DNA from 3 places in the Rhizobium arsenicireducens genome. Region 2 is predicted to be linked to each of the others. Evidence: predicted binding sites of a transcription regulator. Region 2 holds the regulator's gene; each other region holds the start of a gene.

Region 1 (5,308 bases), 2.4 Mb from region 2:
GCATGAGCTCGGTGACATGACCCATCTTGCGGCCCGGCCGGGCCTCGGTCTTGCCGTAGAGATGGACGAGTACGTCGGGTTTGGCAAGCCATGCCGGAACATCGTCAAGATCGTCGCCGATCAAGTTGGTCATCACGCAGTCGGAGTGTCTGGCAGGTGAGCCGAGCGGCATTCCCGCAATCGCCCTGATGTGCTGCTCGAACTGTGAAACCACACAAGCTGCTTCAGTCCAATGGCCGCTATTGTGAACGCGCGGGGCAATCTCGTTGGCCACCAGACTGCCGTCGGGCAGGACGAAGAACTCTATGCCGACAACGCCGACATAGTGGAGCGCTGCCAGTAGCTTCCGCGCTGATTCGCGGGCGGCGGCGATTGTGGCTCCACCGATTCGGGCCGGAAGGGTCGATGTGTCGAGTATGCCGTCGCGATGGACGTTCTCGGCCGGGTCATAGGTTTCCACACTTCCGTCGATGGCCCGGACGGCGATGATCGAGATCTCGCGTTCGAAGGGTACGAAGCTCTCGAGAATCAATGGAACGTTGCCGAGGGCTGCAAAGGCGCCCTGCGGGCTGTCGGTCGTCGAGCGGAAGACGCGCTGGCCTTTGCCATCATAGCCGAGGCGTCGCGTCTTGAGAACGCCCTGTCCGGCGAAATCGGCGAGCGCTCTCTCGAGTTCGGCCTGGCTGTTGACGGCATGAAAGCGCGCGGTCGGGATGCCGCAATCGTTGAGGAAGCGTTTTTCCGTCAGCCGATCCTGCGCGACTTCGAGCGCGCGCGGCGGCGGATAGACCGGCACGTTGCGCGCCAGGATCGCGGCTGCCTCGACAGGCACGTTCTCGAATTCATAGGTGACGATGTCGCAGGCAGCGGCGAGTTGGGCCAACGCGACCGGGTCGCCGTAGGGCGCGGTGATCTGGCTGTTGGCAACCTGGGCTGCCGGGCAGTCGGCCTGCGGCTCGAGGATCACGGTGCGAAAATTAAGCCGGGCGGCGGCCATGGCCAGCATGCGACCGAGCTGTCCGCCGCCGATAATGCCGATCGTGCGAGCACTCATGGCTGCTCGTCCAGCGGATATTCGGCAACGGCTGCGCTCTGGCTGGCACGCCATTCATCGAGACGTTCGGCGAGGTCCTCGTCGTGGAGGGCGAGCACGGCGGCGGCCAGCAGCGCGGCATTGACGGCGCCGGCCTTGCCGATGGCGAGCGTGCCGACGGGAATGCCGGCCGGCATCTGGACGATGGAGAGCAGGCTGTCCTGGCCGGACAGCGCCTTCGATTGTACCGGTACGCCAAATACAGGAAGCGGCGTCATGGCGGCGGTCATGCCGGGAAGGTGGGCAGCGCCGCCAGCGCCGGCGATGATGATCTGAAAGCCTTCGTCGCGCGCGCCCTTGGCAAAGGCGACCAGCCGATCAGGGGTGCGGTGCGCCGAAATGATGCGTGCCTCATAGTCTACGCCCAGAACATCCAGCGTATCGGCGGCGTTCTTCATGGTCTCCCAGTCGGACTGGCTTCCCATAATGATGGCGACCGGAGGGCGTTCTTCGTTCATCGTGGCGGTCCTTGCCTGTTCACGCGATGATATCGGGGATGATCTGGTCTTCGAGGGAGGTCAGCTTGTCCTTGATTCCCAGCTTTTTTTTCTTCATGCGCTGGATTCTCAAGGCGTCACATCCGGTGGTGATCATGGCATTGATGGCGACGTCATAGTCCTCGTGCTCCTGCCGGAGCCGGGCGAGCGCCAGCCGAATGTCCGCCTGTTCCTGATCGGCCATTATCGTGTCCCCATTCTCGCATTCAACCCATCCTTTTTGTCGGATGCGTCGAAGATTCGCGCAAGCTCCTATCATCAAATACCGGTAACGGGAAGTTATCCTTGCCAGCGAATTTGCCGCGCTTTCTCCCTCATTTCGCCTTCGACAAAACCCATTGTTCGTGTCACATTACTTTCGCAAAGCCTGAAACTCCAGCGTTGTGAGGGCTGGAGGTAGGCGAAAGGAAGGACGTGTCAAATGACCATGCAGGCTCATCTTGAATCGCTCGAAAAGAAGCACGGCGCTCTTGAGGAAAAGCTCCACACTGCTCTTACGTCTCCCTCCGTCGACGACCACCATATCGCCGAGCTGAAGAGGCTCAAACTGCGGATCAAGGATGAAATGGAACGCCTGAGGGCGTCGACCAGACACTGACTTTCCGGCATATGCCGGCCGGGGGTCGCCTGAAGGCAGATCCGGGCCGGCAAGCCAGGAACAACCGATTACACACCGATGCCCCGGAGACCAGAGCGGTTTTCGGGGCTTCTTTTGTTCTCGAGGGATGCGCTCAGGACCAGAACTGGTCAAGCCAGAGGTTGAGGCGATCGAAGCCCGGGCGATTGACGGAATAGATGCGCCGCGTTCCCTCGGCGGTCACAGTCACGAGATTGCAGTCGAGCAATGCCTTGAGGTGCTGCGAGACGGCGGGACGGCTGATCGGCAGGCCACTCGCAAGATCGTTCACTGTCTTCGGCGCACGCCGCAGTTCCTCCAGCAGGTACCGGCGGTGCGGGTCGGCGATGGCGACAAAGGGATCAACGTTCGACATGGCGTGAGGGTACGTCAAACTCCACGTTGCGGCAAGCGCGCTGTGCGTTGCAGCAATCGCTAGGGGCCACCCTGCTTAAAGTCCGGTGATGCCGTCATAGAGCAGCTTGCCACCGGCGATCAGCACCATGCCGTACATGAGCGGATAGAAGATGTGCGGTTTCAGGTGATGGACCAAACGGGCGCCGATGAGGGTCGAGACGAGCGCTAACGGCAACAGGGTCGCCGAAAGGACCAGATTGCCGGTGCCGAGTTCGCCGAGCGCGAAATAGGGTATGACCTTGATCGCGTTCATGATCGCGAAAAATCGGGTACTGGTGCCGGTATAGGAGAGCGGATCCAGTCGGAGCGGCAGGGTATAGATCTGGAACGGCGGCCCGCCGGCATGGGCGACGAAGCTCGAGTAGCCGGACAGCGTGCCCCAGAGCGTCGCGGCGACCGGCCGCTCGGGTGCGGCAGCCGGTTCCGTCTTTTGCAACTGCCGGGCCGCGTCGACGAAATAGCGCAGCGCGAACAGCACGGATATGCTGCCGAGCAACAGCCGCATGACGTTGACCGAAACATAAGCGGATGTAGCCCAGCCGATCGCGATGCCGAGAATGCCGCCGGGCAGCATGGCCAGAAGTGTCGGACGGCTGTTGTGGCTTCGCCAGGCCCAGAGCGCCACCGCATCCATGACCAGCAGTATTGGCAGGAAGATCGCCGCCGCCTGCATCGGTGGGACGACGATGGCAAGGAGCGGCACACCGATCAGGGCAAATGCGCCGCCTAGACCGCCCTTGGACAGCCCGACGAGAATGACGGCCGGAATTGCCGCGGCATAGAACAGCAGATCAAGATTCATTTGTTTCGGTTGATCCTTTCGATGGACCGGTCTATCGGATTTACTTACCCAATACGAGGGAGGTGTGCGGAGAACGCCGCACCGTCCCGGAGAACGGATCCAGTCATGACCAGTCCCGAAGATCGCTGCCGTCTCGTCCTGATCGTACCCGACATTGCCGATGCCGAGGCAAAGGCGCGTGCGGTCGGCGACGCCCTGAAAGGTGGCGACGTCGCCTCGGTCATCATTCCGCAATACGGTCTTGATGACGCGGCGTTCCAGAAGCATGCCGAACTGCTCGTGCCGCTGATCCAGGACGTCGGGGCCGCAGCGCTTGTCGCCGACAACAGCCGTGTGGCTGGCCGGGCCCAGGCCGACGGTCTTCACATTTCCGGCAATGCGGCCGCGCTTGCCGAGGCGATCGAGAAGCATGTGCCGAAGATGATCGTCGGAGGCGGCAATGCCATGGACCGGCACCATGCGCTGGAAATCGGCGAGGTGCAGCCCGACTATATCTTCTTCGGCAAGCTCGACGGCGACATCAAGCCGGACGCCCATTCGAAGAACCTGGCGCTTGGCGAATGGTGGTCGTCGCTGATCGCGATTCCCAGCATTGTCATGGGTGGGCAGGATCCAGCGTCGGCGCTCGCGGTCGCAGAAACCGGCGTCGAGTTCGTCGCATTGCGCGAGGCGGTTTTTGCCGATCCGGCCATGGCTGCCACTGTCGTTGCACGGGTCAATGCCGAGCTTGACGAAAAAGCGCCACGGTTTGAAGATTGAAACGCATCATGCGCTCAACTCTTTTAAATCGGCCCGTGCTGTTTGCCGTCGTTGCCTGCCTCGCGGCGGTGGTTGGTTTGCCGAGCTCTCCTGTCGCCCAGCAAGGGGAAAAACGCCCGTCGATGCGGCCGCTGGCGCCTGCCGACGTGAGGGTGCTAGAGCGCGGTGAGCAGCAGCCACCCTCCGCAGGAACGCTCGATCGCAGCGCCCGCCCCGGGTCCGCGGCGGATGAGAAACTGCAGGCGAACCAGGGGGACGACGAGCCTCAAGGGATCAACATCTATGCGCGGATGGGTGTTCCCCTGCCAGACCTGCCGCCCGAGGCGGAGTACAAGGGGCCCCTGGATGAGGCCTATGGCGCGTTCCAGCGCGGATTTTTTCTGACGGCCGTAGACAAGGCTCTGCCGCGCGCCCAGCTCGGCGATCCGGCGGCGCAGACCCTGCTTGCCGAGCTGATGGACCGTGGTCTGGGCATCAAGAAGGACCTGAAGGGCGCTGCCTTCTGGTATGGCCAGGCTGCTGCCGGCGGCGATCCGGCCGCGATGTTCAAATACGCGATGCTGTTGATGGAGGGCAGGACAGTCCCCCGCGACAAGGCCAAGGCCGACGAATACATGCGCAAGGCCGCGGATGCCGGCAACAGTTCGGCGCAGTTCAACTGGGCACAGACCCTGGTCGCCGACAATCCCGGGCAAAAGGGCTTGTCCATGGCCTTGCCCTATTACGAGAAGGCCGCGGACAACGGGATTGCCGATGCCCAATATGCAGTGGCGCAGATCTACGAATCGCTGAAGGACATTTCCGAGGAAAAGCGCGCCAAGGCGCGTTACTGGCTCGACCGTGCGGCGCGCGCCGGTTTTGACACCGCCCAGCTCGACATCGGCATCTGGCTGATCAACGGCATTGCGGGCGAGCGGGATTACGAAGAAGGCTTCCGCTGGCTGAAGGTCGCCGCCAACCGCGGCAATGTTGTAGCTCAGAACCGCCTTTCGCATCTCTATATCAATGCACTTGGCACGCGACCCGATCCGATCGAGGCCGCCAAGTGGTATGTGCTGTCGCGTCGGGCAGGGCTGAAGGACCCGGCGCTTGAGGATTTTTACCTCGGACTGACCGACGAAGAA
Region 2 (5,308 bases):
CGGCACCGTGGCGTGCTCGGCCATTTCCAGCAGGCGCGAATGATCGGTGGTGCGGATCATGATCGCGTCGACATAGCGCGACAGGACCTTGGCCGTGTCGCCGATTGTTTCGGCGCGGCCGAGCTGCATTTCGGTGCCAGACAGAAACAGCGTCTCGCCGCCGAGCTGGCGCATGCCCACATCGAAGGAGACGCGGGTGCGGGTCGACGGCTTTTCGAAGATCATCGCCAGCATCTTGCCGGCAAGCGGCTTTTCTGCCGCGCCGGCCTTGGTCGCCTGCTTGCGGGTTTTCGCGTCCTCCAGGATCAGCCGGAGGTCGGGTGCCGTCATGGCGGAGAGATCGAGAAAATGCTTCGGAGATGCCATTCTTGCTTACCTGCCCTAGTTCGATGACGCCGATGCGAGCTTGCTATGCAAATGCTCGGCCGCCTGTTCGATACGCTTCAGCCCCTCCCGCGCCTCGTCGACGGTGACGATGAGCGGAGGCAGAAGGCGAATGACATTGTCGCCCGCGGGAACGCCGAGAACATGTTCCTCGCGCATTGCCATCAGCAGGTCGGTGTTCGCCACCTTGGCCTTGATGCCGAGCATCAAGCCCTCACCCCGGATTTCCTCGATGATGTCGGGATAACGATCCTTGAGCGAGGCGAGACCCTGGCGGAAGATCAGCGCAACGTCGCGTACATGGTCAAGGAAGCCATCGGCCAGCACGACGTCGAGCACGGCATTGCCAACAGCCATGGCGAGCGGATTGCCGCCATAGGTCGAGCCATGGGTACCCGCCTTCATGCCACTGGCCGCTTCTTCCGTCGCAAGGCAGGCGCCGAGCGGGAAACCACCGCCGATGCCCTTGGCGACGGCCATGATGTCCGGCGTGATGCCTGCCCATTCGTAAGCGAACAACTTGCCGGTACGGCCGACGCCGCACTGGACCTCGTCAAGGACAAGCAACAGGCCGTTGTCGTCACAGATCTGGCGCAGCGCCCGCAGGAATTCATTGGAAGCGGCGCGCAAGCCGCCCTCGCCCTGCACCGGCTCGATCAGGATCGCGGCCGTTTCCTCGGTGATCGCCGCCTTGACCGCATCCAGGTCGCCGAACGGGACCTGGTCGAAGCCGGGCGCCTTCGGGCCGAAGCCCTCCAGGTATTTCTCCTGGCCGCCGGCCGCAATGGTGGCGATCGTCCGGCCATGGAAGGCGCCTTCGAAGGTGATGATATGGAAGCGCTCGGGATGGCCCTTGACGAACTGATAGCGGCGCGCCGTCTTGATCGCACATTCGAGCGCCTCGGCGCCCGAATTGGTGAAGAAGACCCGATCGGCAAACGTCGCCTCGGTCAGGCGGCGACCGAGCGTCTCCTGGCCAGGAACGTCATAGAGGTTTGACAGGTGCCAGACCTTGCCGGCCTGCGTCGTCAGTGCCTCGATCAGATGCGGATGGGCATGGCCGAGCGAATTGACCGCGACGCCAGCTGCGAAGTCGAGATAGCGTTCGCCACCCTCGGTCAGGAGCCAAACACCCTCTCCTCGCTCGAACCGCAAGGGCGCGCGCATATAGGTCTGATAGAGGGGCGAGGCTTCGACCATGATAAAACACTCCTTCGGGAGGGCTTGACGGGACTACGGATGCTTCTGATTTCGCGGGCGACCGCGGCCCCAAAAAATCAAAAATGCCGCCTTGCGGCGGCGGGGGCACTATCAGCATTTCGGCCTTGCCTGTCAACGAAACAGCGCGCCGCACCTGAATTTTCGACCGCGCAGGCAAGACGATCGAGACTCGACCAAAAGCACGGACGCGACGCGCCAGGGTAGCAAGTTGGGGAAAACTCCAAAATCAATTCGCGATGATTCGCCCAACTCTTGTCACGGAGTCAGCCCGGCACTAGGTTAACAGTCAATAAAGAAACTGCATGCGGCGGAACCAGTCACCGACAGTATCGAGGCGGGTTTGTTTCGGATCATTCCGAAGCAAGGGTGAACGATTCTGCCATCATGCATCGCGAGCGGCGGAGAGATAACGGCATGAACTGGACGGATGAACGCGTCGAGAAACTGAAGCGCCTTTGGGCCGAAGGCTTGAGCGCGAGCCAGATCGCAGCACAACTAGGCGGCGTCAGCCGCAACGCCGTCATCGGCAAGGTTCACCGGTTGAACCTTCCGGGCCGAGCCAAGGCCGGCGGCAATTCCGCGGCGACGCGGGCCGCAAAGCGCCCGGCATCGGAACCGCGCACGCCGAGCTATGCTTCGCGCGTCACGACCCGCACGGTCACCCGCGCCGCTGGCGCCAACATGCTCAAGGAAGAGGTCGAGATCGACGGCGTCGAAGAGATCAAAATCTCCCCGGCCGGCAATGTCATCCTGCCGATCTCGCGCAAACTGGTACTGACTGAACTCACCGAGCGCACCTGCAAATGGCCGATCGGTGACCCGATGAAGGACGATTTCCACTTCTGCGGCTGCGAATCCGCCGACGCCTCGCCCTATTGCAGCTACCACGCCAAAATGGCTTACCAGCCGGTTGGCGAGCGTCGCAAGGCAGCCAATTCGGCAGCGCGCTGAGCGCTGTCTCTCCCCGCATCGAAACGCAAAACGGGCCACAGAGGCCCGTTTTTTGTTTGACTGCCAGAAACGGCCCAGCCGTCAGGCTTCCATCGAATAACCGGCGCCGCGGACCGTACGAATGACGTCCTGCGAATTGGCAAAATTGAGCGCTTTGCGCAGGCGCCCTACGTGTACGTCGACGGTGCGCTCATCGACATAGATGTCGTGCCCCCAAACCCCGTCCAGCAATTGCGAACGCGAGAAGACGCGGCCGGGCGATGCCATCAGGAACTCCAGCAAGCGGAATTCTGTTGGACCGAGTCGCACTTCCCGGCTCTTGCGGTGGACGCGATGCGTTTCGCGGTCGAGTTCGATGTCGCCGCAACGGAGCACGCTGGACAAGACTTCCGGACGGGCGCGCCGCAGCATGGCCCTGACGCGCGCCATCAGTTCCGGTGTCGAAAACGGCTTGACGACATAGTCGTCCGCCCCGGTCGCAAGTCCGCGGACACGCTCGCTCTCTTCGCCACGCGCCGTCAGCATGATGATGGGCAGGCGCTCGGTTTCAGGACGCATGCGCAGACGACGGCAGAGCTCAATTCCGGATACGCCCGGCAGCATCCAGTCGAGGATCAGGAGGTCGGGGACCCGCTCCTGCAGGCGAAGTTCCGCTTCGTCACCCCGTAATATCGTTTCGACCTCGTAGCCCTCCGCCTCGAGATTATAGCGCAGGAGTACGCTCAGGGCTTCCTCGTCCTCGACGACAGCGATCTTTGGCAGCATCGGTATCGATAACCTTTCGAATGCGGTCGGATTACTCGGTGATGGCGCCGACGGAAGAGGTCAAGTCATCCTTCGGGCGCTCGCCTTCGGGCTGGGCACCCGTGGCCATGTAATAGATCGTCTCGGCGATGTTGGTCGCATGGTCGCCGATGCGCTCGATGTTCTTGGCGCAGAAGAGAAGATGGGTGCAACTGGTGATGTTGCGCGGATCTTCCATCATGTAGGTCAGCAGCTCGCGGAACAGCGAGGTGTACATGGCGTCGATTTCCTCGTCCCGGTCGCGGATGGATTTCGCCTTTTCTGCCGACCGGGTGTTGTAGACGTCGAGCACTTCCTTGAGCTGGATAAGGGCCAGTTCGCTCAAGTGCTCGAGACCGCGGGCCAGCTTTCGCGGCACGCCGGTCGTCTGAATGGCCATGACGCGCTTGGCATTGCTCTTGCCGAGGTCGCCGACCCGTTCCAGGTCGTTGGCGATGCGCAGCGCGCCGATGATCTCGCGAAGGTCAGCTGCGACCGGCTGGCGGCGCGCGATGGTGACGATCGCCTTGTCGCCGATCTCCAGCTCGGCGGCATCCATCAGCACGTCGTCGGAAATGACCTTCTGTGCCAGCGCCGCGTCGGAGTTGACCAGCGCACGCACGCTGTCGGCCACCATCTGTTCGGCAAGGCCGCCCATCTCGGTGATGCGGCGCATCAGGTATTTCAGTTCTTCGTCATAGGCCGTGTAGATATGCGATGGCGACATGTTCGTTGTCCTTGAATTTGGTATCCGCCCGGAAGGAAGCGCCGGCTCAGCCGAAACGGCCCATGATGTAGTCCTGGGTACGCTGATCGTCCGGATTGGTGAACATCTTGTCCGTGTCGTTTTCCTCGACCAGCAGGCCAAGGTGGAACATTGCGGTGCGCTGCGACACGCGGGCGGCCTGCTGCATCGAGTGGGTAACGATGACGATGGTAAAGTTGGCGCGCAGTTCGTGGATCAACTCCTCGACCTTGGCGGTCGCGATCGGGTCGAGCGCCGAGCAGGGTTCGTCCATCAGGATCACTTCCGGGCTGACGGCAATCGCGCGGGCAATGCACAGACGCTGCTGCTGGCCACCGGAGAGGCCGGTGCCGGACTCCTGCAAGCGGTCCTTGACCTCGTTCCACAGACCCGCCTTCTGCAGGCTGGTCTCGACGATCTGGTCCATGTCGGCCTTGTTGCGGGCCAGACCATGAATGCGTGGGCCGTAGGCAATGTTTTCGTAGATCGACTTCGGGAACGGGTTCGGCTTCTGGAAGACCATGCCGACACGGGCACGCAGCTCGACCACGTCGATCGAAGGATCGTAGATATCCTGATCATCAAGTGTGATGCTGCCGGTCATCCGGCATCCGTCGATTGTATCATTCATGCGGTTGAGCGTCCGCAGGAATGTCGACTTGCCACAACCGGAGGGACCGATCAGCGCCGTCACGGTGTTGAGCCTGATACCCAAATTCACGTCGAAAAGGGCACGCTTTTCGCTGTAATAAACTGAAACGTCTTTTCCGACCATTTTAAATTTAGCGTCAGTCATCTTCTTATCCAGCGCCTGTTCAACTGCTGCTTCCGACATCACGTTCATAAGCCTTACTCCATCTACCATCGGCGCTCAAAACGCTGCCGGAGGAAAATTGCGATGCCATTCATGAGCACCAGAAAGCCCAGGAGAACGAGAATCGCGGCGGACGTCCGGGCGACGAAACCTCGTTCCGGACTGTCGGCCCAGATATAGATCTGGGTCGGAAGGGCGGTCGAGGCTTCGAACAGTCCGTCCGGTGGGCTTGTGATGAAGGCGTTCATGCCGATCAACAAAAGCGGCGCCGTTTCGCCGAGCGCCTGGGCAAGGCCGATGATCGTGCCGGTCATGATCGTCGGCATCGACAATGGCAGGATGTGATGGAAGATCGCCTCGTGTTTGGATGCGCCGACGCCGAGCGCTGCCTCCCGGATCGACGAGGGGAC
Region 3 (5,308 bases), 1.7 Mb from region 2:
GCTCTTCGCTCGAAAAGGCGCCAGCCCGGACGAGATGGTCGTTCGGTTCATCGTGCATCGTCATATCCCCAACAATGCGCACGACCGCCCGCCGTCCGCGCGGGCAAAGCCTATCGTGTCAGGCCGGTCTTCTGACTCCGGATCCTCCGGCCGCCCCTGCCTTCCCGGTTGAACAACCAGTGGCAAATCACTGAAAGGATTCCAGATCCTTCCCGGCGGCGGCCGTCCCCGTCACAGCGTTGGGCACGTTCCGGACTTGGCATGGCGCCGCACCGAATTCCCGATTCTCCCGCCGTGAAAGGCAGGCACCTGACGCGGATAGTTACTACAGATCGTGGCTCGCAAGGCAAGCGGCCCGACGCGCGGCAAGGTCACCCGGCTGTCGGAAAATAGCGCACGTAGGCGATCTCCTCGCCATCCGGCGACCAGCACGGGACGTTGATCGTGCCCTGCCCGCCGAACAGTTCGAACAATGTCTCCAGATTTCCGCCGTCCGCATCCAGGAGGCGCAGCCGCACGTCAAGATCGCGTGGATGGTCAAAGACATCCGGGCCGTAGGACAAAAGCAGGACCTTGTCGCCCTTCGGCGAGGGATGCGGGAACCAGTCACCGAAGGCACTGTCGGTGATCCGCTCGGCCGCCCCGCCTTCGGAGGGCACGCGCCAGATCTGCATCCGCCCCGAGCGGCTGGAATTGAAATAGATCCATTTCCCGTCCGGCGAATAGTCCGGACCGTCGTTGCGCCCCTCGCCGAAGGTGAGCCTGGCCTCCTCCCCGCCATCGACGGAGATCGTGTAGATGTCGAAGATCTCGTCGCGAATGCCGCAATAGGCCAGCGTCCGGCCGTCCGGTGACCAGCCGTGCCAGTAGGAGGGCATATTCTGCGTGACCTGACGCGGCTCGCCGCCCTCGACCGGCAGGATGTAGATGCAGGATTTGCCGTGCTCCACCTTGTCCGACACCACGAGCCATCGGCCGTCGGGTGAAATGCCGTGGTCGTTATTGCAGTCGGTGGCGAAGTCGGTATCAATTTGCTGCGGCGCGGCACTGCCATCCACCGGCAGGCGATAGAGCAGACCGTCGCCGTTGATGATCAGCGATGCGCCGTCCGGGCTCCAGTTGGGTGCCTCGACCAGTTGATCCGACTGCCAGACCACGCGGTGCGTGCGGCTGCGGATACTGTAGATCTCGACGGAACTGCGCATCGCTTCGCCCTCGTCAGGCCGCAGACGCTGGGATCAGCGGTCGCGGAAGCGGTTGGTGATCGGATAGCGCCGGTCTCGTCCGAAATTCTTGCGGGTGATCTTCACGCCCGGCGCCGACTGGCGGCGCTTGTACTCGGCGAGGTAGAGCAAATGCTCAACCCTGTGGACGGTGGCGATCTCGTGGCCACGCGCAACGATTTCCTCGACCGACATTTCCTTCTCGACCAGGCATTCGAGGATATCGTCCAGCACCGGATAGGGTGGCAGCGAATCCTGGTCCGTCTGGTTGGGCCGAAGCTCGGCCGAAGGCGCCTTGGAGAGGATATTGGCCGGGATCACCTCACCCGACGGGCCGAGTGCGCCTGGCGGCACATGCTTGTTGCGCCACGCGGCCAGCGCATAGACCTGCATCTTGTAGAGGTCCTTGATCGGATTGAAGCCGCCGTTCATGTCGCCGTAGAGCGTCGCATAGCCGACCGACATTTCCGACTTGTTGCCCGTCGTCACGACCATCGAGCCGAACTTGTTGGAGATCGCCATCAGGATCGTGCCGCGCGTGCGGCTCTGCAGGTTCTCTTCGGTGACGCCGCTTTCGGTGCCCTCGAACATGTCGGAGAGCGCCGAAAGAAAACCCTCGACCGGCTCGGCGATCGGCACGGTGTCATAATGGCAGCCAAGCGCCCTGGCGCAGGCGGCGGCGTCGGCCAGCGATTCCTGCGACGTATAGCGGTAGGGCAGCATGATCGCCCGCACCCGCTCTTCACCGAGCGCATCAACGGCAATCGCCGCACAGATCGCGGAATCAATGCCGCCTGAAAGGCCGAGCACGACGCTCTTGAAACCGTTCTTGTTCACATAGTCGCGGAACCCGAGCACGCAGGCGCGATAATCGGCCTCTTCCTTTTCCGGGATGCGCGACATCGGCCCTTCGCTGCAGCGCCAGCCATCGGCTGCGCGCTTCCAGGTGGTGACCGAAAGGGTGGCCTCGAACTGGCTCATCTGGAAGGCAAGGGTCTTGTCAGCGTTGAAGGCGAAGCTCGCACCGTCGAACACAAGTTCGTCCTGCCCCCCCAATTGGTTGGCGTAGATCAGCGGCAAACCGGACTCGATCACCTGCTTCAGCGCCACCTGGTGGCGGATATCGACCTTCTCGCGGAAATAGGGCGACCCATTCGGAACGAGCAGGATTTCGGCACCGGCCTCGGCCAGCGTTTCGCACACACCGAGATCCCCCCAGATGTCCTCGCAGATCGGGATCCCGATGCGCACACCCCGGAAGTTGACCGGACCTGGCATCTCGCCGGCGTCGAAGACGCGTTTCTCGTCGAACTCGCCGTAGTTCGGCAGATCGATCTTGTCGCGGGTCGCAATGACCTTGCCGCCATCCAGAACGGCAACGGAATTGTAGCGGCCCTTCTCGTCCTCCCGCGGGAACCCGATCGCGACACCGGGGCCGCCATCGGCTGTGTCGGCGGCAAGCTGTTCGACCGCCACGCGGCACGCCCTGAGGAAGGCCGATTTCAGCACGAGATCCTCCGGCGGGTAGCCGGAAATGAACAGCTCGGTCAGGAGCAAAAGCTCCGCGCCTTGCGATGCGGCTTCAGCTCGGGCCTCGCGGGCCTTGGCAAGATTGCCGGCGACGTCGCCGACAGTCGGATCGAGCTGCGCAATGGCGATGCGAAGGGTGTCGGGACGGGTCTGATTTTCGCTCATGACCATCGTTTAGCGCGTGGCGCTCACCTTCGCAATGTCGGGGATCCAAAGCAGTGTGCCGCATTGCAACATAGGACGGTAAAATTGCGGGAACAAACGGCCGGCAGGCTCGGTTCATGTAGCGTTCATGACGGTTATGTGACAGCTGTGCGACAGATTTATTAAGCTTCTTTCGATTGCTGGAGAGTGCGTTGGCTGAGATTGTCTCCGAGCGTGGAGTGTCCATTGCAGGTGCCGTCAACGAGGGCCGGATTGCGGCACGCTCGCAGCGCGCCGTCGCCTTGCGCTTCACGGTCAGGCACATCAATACGCTCTTGCTTGCCCTGCTCACGATCATCCTGACCGAGTGGCTGGCGCGCGGAACGCTGACCGGCGTCTCCGACTATCTGCTGTCTCCAGCCCGTCCCGGCATGGTTGCCGTGCTGACCGTCTTTCTTCTTTTCGTCGCCACCGACGCCCTCTTCGGCCGCGCCTACCAGTCGGCACTGATCCTCGTGCCGCTGGCACTCCTACCGGCCTTCCTGTCGCTGCAGAAGCAGCAATACCTGTCGGACCCGCTCTATCCGAGCGATATGCTCTTCGGCCGACAGATTGCCGAACTCGTCCCCGTCATGTTCGCTGCCAGGCCCCTTGCGGCCATCGGCCTGGGCCTTGGCGTGCTCGCCCTGTTGGCCTTGCTCGCCTATCTGCTGGTGCTCGGGCGCCGGCACTTTCCGTCGCTTTCGCCCGTATCGAAGCTGGTCCGGCTGCTCGTCGCCCTGCCGCTCATCGGCGGCTTCCTGTCGCTGATGAATCCCAGTTCATATTCCTATATTCGCGACCGGCTGAACATCATCCCCATGATGTGGGACCAGCAAGAGAACTATCGCCATAACGGCTTCCTGCTGGCCTTCGCCTTCAACGTGCCGATGGCCAATGTCCAGGCACCGCAGGGCTATGGCGCCGACGTAATCAACGACATCGCCCCGGAGCGGATGCCGGCAACCTTCTTTGGCGGCCGCAATGCCGATGTGATCATGGTCATGAGCGAGTCGCTCTGGGACCCGACGCGCCTTTCGAAGACGACGTTCTCGCCCGATCCGATGCCAACGATCCGCGCCAATTCATCCGGCCATCTGTTCTCGCCAGAATTCGGCGGCATGACAGCGAATGTCGAATTCGAGGCGCTGACCGGGTTTTCCAATGCCTTCCTGCCCTATGGCAGCATCCCCTATCAACAGTATGTGCGCCGCCCCCTGCCCTCGCTCGCCACCTTCTTCGCCTCGAAGGGCTACGTGACCCAAGCCTTCCACCCGTTCCAGAGCTGGTTCTGGAACCGCGGGAATGTCTATCAGTCGCTCGGTTTCCAGTCGTTCATGTCGGAAGAGAACATGCCGGTCATGGACAAGCGTGGCGCGTTCACCTCCGACGAGGCCCTGACGAAGGAAATCATTCGCACCGCCGACCAGACCGAGGAGCCGTTCTTCTTCTTTGCCGTCACGTTGCAGGGCCATGGTCCTTACGAGAAGAACCGCTACGCGAAGAATACGGTCGATGTGCAGTCGGCATCGCTGACGCAGAAAAACCGCGACAGCCTCGCCACCTACGCTCAGGGCGTCCGCGAAGCCGACAGCAGCCTTCAGGCCCTGATGGACTGGGCCAAGAAGCGTCGCCGCGAGACGATTATCGTGTTGTTCGGCGATCACCTGCCGCCGCTCGGCCATGTCTACACCGAAACCGGATACATGCCGGACGTGGTCGCCACCCGCAAGGCTTCGGTCAGCGTGATGAAACGCGAACACGAAACGCCGCTGGTCATATGGTCGTCAAAGCGCGGCGTACAGAAGGACCTTGGTTCGGTCAGCCCCTCGCAGCTGCCGTACTACGTGGTTCACCTGGCCGGCTACCGTCACGCTTTCTATACCGGCGTGCTTGGTCGGCTTAGCGAGCGCTATGCCGTCGTGGACCGCCACCAGCTGATCGAGCGCAATGATCGCGCCCACCCGGATTGGGCGACGTCCGGCGAACCGATCGACCCGCTGATCCGCGAATACCGCTACCTGCAGCACGACCAGATGTTCGGCGAAGGCTTCGGGACCGGGCGCTTCTTCCCCGAACAGTCGGAGCGGTTGGAAACGCCATCCAGCTGAGCAGGTAAGACGTCGCAGAGGCTGCCGATTACGGCTCTCCGCCGTGGCGGCTCTTCGGTCCCAGCTTGCCAAGGCTGCGTAAACCGGCCATTGACACAAAACGGATAAGGAAATTGTTTAGCCAGCAGCCAGGTTTGCTTGCTGCGCCAATATACCGGCCCCGATTGCTTGCAGACCGAAGATGTTCAAGACCTTTAGCAAAGCGTGAAAAGCCATGCGGCCACTGACCCGCGCCGAGATCGCCGCCCACCCGCTGTTCCC

Evidence for each region. The regulator PhoB, encoded in region 2, activates phosphate uptake and scavenging genes when phosphate is short. The targets are predictions, from matches to a motif close to TGTCATNNANCTGTCAT.
Region 1: a site for PhoB is predicted at 1,936-1,952, ahead of ACWPVA_RS02185 (YdcH family protein). Genes of this name have one in related genera too.
Region 3: a site for PhoB is predicted at 3,046-3,062, ahead of ACWPVA_RS05285 (LTA synthase family protein). Genes of this name have one in related genera too.

Annotation. Positions count from the first base shown of each region.
Region 1 covers NZ_CAXHYK020000001.1:467,058-472,365, forward strand. Annotated here, with positions in the region: gene ACWPVA_RS02170 (5-(carboxyamino)imidazole ribonucleotide synthase) at 1-1,054, opposite strand, end outside; gene purE (5-(carboxyamino)imidazole ribonucleotide mutase) at 1,051-1,551, opposite strand; gene ACWPVA_RS02180 (YdcH family protein) at 1,571-1,774, opposite strand; gene ACWPVA_RS02185 (YdcH family protein) at 2,012-2,188, shown strand; gene ACWPVA_RS02190 (ArsR/SmtB family transcription factor) at 2,322-2,582, opposite strand; gene ACWPVA_RS02195 (sulfite exporter TauE/SafE family protein) at 2,658-3,425, opposite strand; gene ACWPVA_RS02200 (thiamine phosphate synthase) at 3,531-4,184, shown strand; gene ACWPVA_RS02205 (tetratricopeptide repeat protein) at 4,193-5,308, shown strand, end outside.
Region 2 covers NZ_CAXHYK020000001.1:2,833,859-2,839,166, forward strand. Annotated here, with positions in the region: gene argF (ornithine carbamoyltransferase) at 1-366, opposite strand, end outside; gene ACWPVA_RS14105 (acetylornithine transaminase) at 382-1,584, opposite strand; gene ACWPVA_RS14110 (GcrA family cell cycle regulator) at 2,020-2,556, shown strand; gene phoB (phosphate regulon transcriptional regulator PhoB) at 2,638-3,321, opposite strand; gene phoU (phosphate signaling complex protein PhoU) at 3,353-4,066, opposite strand; gene pstB (phosphate ABC transporter ATP-binding protein PstB) at 4,113-4,928, opposite strand; gene pstA (phosphate ABC transporter permease PstA) at 4,943-5,308, opposite strand, start outside.
Region 3 covers NZ_CAXHYK020000001.1:1,120,162-1,125,469, reverse strand. Annotated here, with positions in the region: gene bluB (5,6-dimethylbenzimidazole synthase) at 1-58, opposite strand, end outside; cobalamin riboswitch at 105-328, opposite strand; gene ACWPVA_RS05295 (TolB family protein) at 372-1,205, opposite strand; gene ACWPVA_RS05290 (NAD+ synthase) at 1,239-2,918, opposite strand; gene ACWPVA_RS05285 (LTA synthase family protein) at 3,119-5,047, shown strand; gene ACWPVA_RS05280 (hypothetical protein) at 5,262-5,308, shown strand, end outside.